DNA from 2 places in the Shewanella psychropiezotolerans genome. Region 1 is predicted to be linked to the other one. Evidence: riboswitches for the same ligand, from Rfam matches in the RefSeq annotation. Region 1 holds a riboswitch; the other holds the start of a gene.
The links. A riboswitch is a leader RNA that binds a small molecule or an ion and turns the genes downstream of it on or off. The one in region 1 is predicted to bind thiamine pyrophosphate.

Region 1 (3,193 bases):
GCCGTTTAAAATTAAAGGTGCACGAAGCCAGCGAGCATCACGTACTCATTGAGCTGCCATATAATAAGCAGCTGATTGGTTATCCGGATACCGGTGTTATTCACGGTGGAGTGATCACCACCTTGATGGATACCGCCTGTGGTAGTGCTGTGGTTTGCGCTATCTATGATAAATATCAATCACTGGAACTCTCGCCAACACTCGATCTTCGAGTGGATTACATGAAGCCTGCGGATCCCAATAAGCCAGTGTATGGCTTCGCCGAGTGCTATAAAATTTCATCCAGCGTCTCTTTCACTCGAGCCATAGCTTATCAAGACTCTATCGATGACCCGATAGCACATGCCGTTGGCTCTTTTATGCGGATAAGCCCGGAAATGATTGGCGATGAGTTTCGTCAGGCTCTCTTAGGTCAACAAGGTCAGACTTCAGAGTCCCTTGAAGTTAAAAACGGTGTGCTTGAGACAATAGCATCTAATCTTTTGGCTCCTGATATAAAAGAGTTAGACGTTAAAGAACTCGATGTTAAAAAAATAGTCAAGCAGGCGACAGCACTCAACGACTTCGGTCATCTTCTCGCTCACGTTCCCTATACTGATTTTATCGGTATGAATGTGGAGCGCTTCGGTGATGAGTTAGTGTTTAGATTGCCAGCAAAAGATGAGAATATCGGTAATCCTACACTGCCAGCTATCCATGGTGGCGTCATTGCCGGCTTTATGGAGATGTCTGCGATTGTGCAACTCATGGTGTTTATGCATACCTCAAGAGTGCCTAAGGTGGTGGATTTTTCCATTGACTACTTGAGAGCGGGATACCATAAAGATACCTTTGCAGAATGTAAGATCACCAGACAGGGGCGCCGGGTTGCGAATGTGAGTATTAACTGTTGGCAAACCAACAGAAAGAAACTTATCGCTACCGCCAGGGCTCACTTTTTGATCGACTAATTTTGACTGGTACTGACAAATATATTGTCAGTAGTGATAATTGGGGGTGGTTAACCTTAGCGCGAGTTTAGGTTAAGCTCCTCTTATAAACACTCACTTATAATAAGTAGATAATGATTAGCCCTTATCCATAGGGCTAAATTAATTTGGAGCGAATGAAATGAAAAAAATCGTTTTGGTCTTAGCATCGGCCCTTATTTTCACGGCTTGCGCTCAGCACACTGCGGGTGTGATGGGCAGCTCTACCGGTGAAGTCAGAGTAGATAACAGTAGTTTCGCTCGTGAAGTGGGAGTCGAGCAATTAAAGGCCCGTCAACAGGGCGATCTACTGCAAGGCTCTGGGGTGATCATGAGTAAGGTCTCCACAGATTTAAGACTGCAATACAAGTTTACCTGGTATGACATAAACGGTTTTACCTTGGAAGATGAAGCCAGCCCATGGAAATCATTGAAGTTGCATGGCATGCAGCGTATGCAAGTTATGGCGGTTGCGCCCAATGCAAATGCCGTTCGCTATGAGCTATATGTGAGAAAAGCTTTCTCTAATTAATCTTTTGTTGATTAAATGCGTATTGCAATGAAATTGAAAAACGTCAGCTAGGCTGACGTTTTTTGTGATCCAAGTGTGTGTAAATTCATCACTTGATGACATATCTTTGTCAAAACCTTGTTTTATTCATGTATAATCCCGCCTGCCAAGGGGTGAGACTGTTATTTCTTATATACCAGTTTCTGAGATGTCAGATGACAAACCCTTTGAACCTGATCCGGCTAATACCGGCGTAGGAATGGGCCAATAGGTTTGATGCTTTCGAGGTGTCTGTTAAGAACATCTGTAGTCGACCACAACATCCTTTCTCGCTTTTCCAGTTGCCGGATCTCAAAAATTATAATTTGGGGTCCTATGTTTACACTTAAATCTTTATGTTTCGATTCTACCGTCTTGAAGAGATTCTCTCCGGTAGCGCTCGCGGTATCGACCGCACTAATCAGCCCAAACGCTTTCGCTTCTGAACCAACTGAGACACCTTCCGATGAGATGGAAGTCATCGTGGTGACCTCTGATTTTCGCGGCTCGACACTGGATAAAATGCCGTCGAGTATTACGATTATCGATCAGCAGCAGATAGAAGACGAAGGCGCGCAGCATTTTGAAGATGTGCTTAACTCCATCGCGAACTTTAACTGGTCCGGCGGCAGCTCTCGTCCTAAATACTTCCAAATTCGTGGTGTCGGCGAGCAGGAGGAATACCAAGGTGCGCCGAATTCATCTGTTGGTTACATTATCGATGATATCGACATGTCAGGTCTGGGCATGATTTCCAGTATGTACGATCTGCAGCAGGTAGAAGTGCTGCGTGGTCCACAAGGAACGCGCTACGGCGCTAATGCCTTAGCGGGTTTGATATACCTTAAGAGTAATGACCCAACCGATGTGTTTGAGCATGGGGCTGAAGTGTCGGTGGGGGATGATAACCTGACGACTTTTAGCGGCTTTAGCTCTGGGCCTTTGACGGATTCCGGCAAATTACTTTACCGTGTCTCTTTGCAGCAACATCAACAGAACGGCTATCAAAACAACCTCTATCTGAACCGCGACGATACCAATGCCCGGGATGAGTTTACCGGCCGGGCGAAATTGCGTTGGTATGCCAGCGACGATTTGGAGATTGATTTTACCTTACTTCACGCCGATTATGATAATGGCTATGATGTGTGGACCTTAGATAACAATGGCGAAAATACCCTAACAGACGCGCCAGGCGTCGATAAGCAGCGCACCACAGGTAGCTCGCTTAAGTTTACCTATTCAGGTGCCGAGCAGTTCGAAATCGTTTCTTTAACATCATATGCTAACTCTCAGACTCACCATAATTATGATGGTGACTGGGCAAACCCTGATTACTGGGGCGGACTCGATTGTGGCGGCGAGCCTTGCCAATTCGATTATACCTGGGATAAAGAAGGGGAGCGAAATACCATTAGCCAAGAGTTTAGATTCAGCTCAACTGAAGCTGGACGTATCTTTTCTGGTAGCACAGATTGGTTACTGGGTGTTTATGGTATGCGCTTAACTGAAGACAACGACACAGTTGAAGACTATAACGGCTGGTTAGACACGCTTGCTGCCGAATATGAAGCGAATAATACTGCCGTATTTGGCCAGTTAGACTCAGATCTCGGTGCGGGTTACGCCTTGTCTTTTGGCCTTAGAGTCGAACGTCGAGACGGTGATTACAGCG
Region 2 (3,193 bases), 430 kb from region 1:
AAGCTAAGTTTTATTCGTCAAAATGAACTTTCTGTCTTATTTGTAATCTGATTTTTATTGATATTGAGTCCAGAATGAAATCCTGGTACTGACTGATTCGCTGCATTTGAAGTGAAATGAACAAACAATGATAAACCACAGGGATGATATTATTGAAAGCGTTTCGCGTAGAGGAAGTTCTACTTAATGAAAACAAGGAAGGACTGAAGGGGGTAAAGGCGGATAAGTGCGCCGTGAATCTCGATATTCAGTTTGATACCTCCTTCGAGCCTCAAGAGCTGAATCATGAGCTCAGGCCATTTATCTTATCTGCTAATGAGCATGCTGATCTTGTAGTAAATAAGCGCAGGATTTCTTGGCTATGGGTGAGCGTTCTGGTCATTAGCGGTCATCTGGCCCTGGTGCTCACCTTAGATATCCTCTGGACCTCCGCTCCCTTGTTATACCCGCAAGATAAGATCTATGGCATTAAATCTGAAGCACCTCAATTAAAAGGTCCTCAATTGAAAGCCTATATGTATTATCAAGCCCCTGTGATAAAGAAAGGTCACTCTGAATTAATCGATAATAGAGTGCAGGAGCCTAATCGTGCAGCAGCTGTTTTGACAGAGAGTGACGTGTCTCAAGTTCAGCTTAAGCCGAAATCAAAGCAGGCCCCCTTTGTACAGGACCCCGTTGGAATAGAAGCTAAACAATCTCTGGCTAAGCAAGAAGATGTTTTCAAGCCAAAGAAAGCTTCTTCTATGAGTCAATCTTCCTATTTCTTCTCCCCGGAACAAGAGAACAATGACGAGAACGATAGGCTTAATATTTCAAGTTTTAGTGCCTCTACCCAAAAATACCTTTCTCGCCAGAGAGAGGCGGCTCTGGGTGAGTTTTTTGTCGAACAAGCTAATCAATATACCCGAACTAAAACGCTCAGTGAGATGGATGGTGAGATGATCATTCTCGAACTCCCTGAGATAGATACCTGGAGTGATGCTGAGACTCTAGATAGTGAGTTAGATCCAAATCGAATCGTTAAACAGGGAGATACCTGCTATCGAATCGTTAAAACCCCCAATCCAATTAATCCCCATGCCGAGAATCTTGGCTATCCATTTCGCTGTGATGGTGACTCAGTTGTGGCGGCGTTAACGCGAGCGATAGCAAAAAGAGTGCATAAAAGGCCTATTAAGTCATAATTTTAATGATGAAATAATTTAATGACTAATTAGTAACTTCAACTTAAATATTGCAAATTAAATTACATTGCCAATAAATACAAATATTTAACTTTTAAGTTGTCATGATTTTTTTAGATTTGGTATCTTTACAAAAGCCTTGTTAACTTTGATGTTTTAAGATTATACTTCTCACATCTTGTCGGAGTGCCTAATTGGCTGAGACCGTTTATTCGGGATCCGTTGAACCTGATCAGGTTAAAACCTGCGAAGGAAACAAGCATGATAATGTCCATAAATCGTGTGAATTTTTGTATTCATTGAATCATGATATCTTGATTCAATAGCTGCTAATTTTAGTGCCATCGCCTCAATTTTTTGAGCCGACGACCTTGAGTCTTAGTATCTGGTTTTCAGAATAGATCCGTTTATTGTCATTATCTGTGACTTCGAGACTTCGTTCTCGTGTCTGCTATTCAACTCTCCAGGCAAGCAACTTCATTTCAATTAAAGTGAGATTGCTTATGTCAAACCGCCGCGAAACCCGAGCTCAAGCTCAAGAGTTCATCGATACCCTAAAGCCGCTACAGCACCCTAATTCTGAGAAAGTTTATCTAACCGGTAGTCGTGAAGATCTCCGTGTCGGTATGCGCCAAATTCTCCTGTCCGATACCATGGTGGGGGGACTGAGTCGGATCCTATCTTGGAGCCCAATGCGCCGCTAAGAGTCTATGACTGCGCCGGGCCATATTCAGATCCCGATGCCGATATTAATGTCCGCAGGGGTCTGGATAAATTCAGAAATAACTGGATTGTAGAGCGTGACGACACTGAGCAACTTGTCGGTGCCAGTTCAGGATTTACTCAGCAAAGACTTGCCGACGATGGCTTAGATCACCTGAGATTCGATTCTTTGCTTCCTCCAAGAAAGGCGAAACCGGGTCAGTGTGTCACTCAGTTACATTATGCCAGACAAGGGATTATTACCCCTGAAATGGAATATATCGCCATTCGCGAAAACATGGCCCAGTCAGAGATAACCGACGAGGTATTGACCCGGAAGGCTCCGGGTGAAAGCTTCGGTGCCTCGATTTCAGAGCCTATCACCCCCGAATTTGTCAGAAGTGAGATTGCCCGAGGCCGTGCGATTATTCCGTTGAACATCAACCATCCAGAAGCTGAGCCCATGATCATAGGCCGGAATTTTCTGGTTAAGGTCAATGCTAATATCGGTAACTCGGCGGTGACTTCATCTATCGAAGAGGAAGTCGAAAAGCTGGTCTGGTCTACTCGTTGGGGCGCGGATACTGTGATGGACTTGTCCACCGGCCGTTATATACATGAAACCCGCGAGTGGATCATTCGTAACTCTCCGGTTCCTATCGGAACTGTGCCTATCTATCAGGCCTTAGAGAAGGTGAACGGTGTCGCCGAAGATCTGACCTGGGATGTGTTTAAGGACACCTTGATTGAGCAGGCTGAGCAGGGCGTCGATTACTTCACCATTCATGCCGGTGTATTACTGCGTTACGTGCCTATGACGGCAAATCGCCTGACAGGTATAGTCTCACGCGGTGGCTCCATTATGGCAAAGTGGTGTCTGTCCCATCATCAGGAAAATTTCCTCTATGAGCACTTCAGAGATATCTGTAAGCTTTGTGCCGCTTATGATGTGTCCTTATCTCTCGGGGATGGTATGCGTCCGGGCTCCATCGCCGATGCGAATGATGAGGCACAGTTTGCCGAGCTTGAAACCTTAGGCGAGTTGGTTAAGATTGCCTGGGAGTACGATGTGCAGACCATCATAGAAGGCCCTGGTCACATTCCCATGAATCTTATTAAAGAGAACATGGAAAAACAGTTAGCAGTGTGTGATGAGGCCCCTTTCTATACCTTAGGCCCACAAACGACTGATATCGCACCTGGGTACGATCACTTTACCTCTGGCATTGGGGCGGCGATGATCGCCTGGTTTGGTTGCTCCATGCTCTGTTATGTGACGCCTAAAGAGCACCTTGGATTACCAAACA

Region 2: another riboswitch for thiamine pyrophosphate. It lies ahead of thiC (phosphomethylpyrimidine synthase ThiC); the one in region 1 lies ahead of FM037_RS17510 (TonB-dependent receptor).

What each region holds. Positions count from the first base shown of each region.
Region 1 covers NZ_CP041614.1:3,930,434-3,933,626, reverse strand. Annotated here, with positions in the region: gene FM037_RS17520 (PaaI family thioesterase) at 1-950, shown strand, start outside; gene FM037_RS17515 (YcfL family protein) at 1,111-1,500, shown strand; TPP riboswitch at 1,639-1,756, shown strand; gene FM037_RS17510 (TonB-dependent receptor) at 1,855-3,193, shown strand, end outside.
Region 2 covers NZ_CP041614.1:3,503,144-3,506,336, reverse strand. Annotated here, with positions in the region: gene FM037_RS15570 (hypothetical protein) at 153-1,184, shown strand; TPP riboswitch at 1,357-1,456, shown strand; partial or broken gene thiC (phosphomethylpyrimidine synthase ThiC) at 1,688-3,193, shown strand, end outside.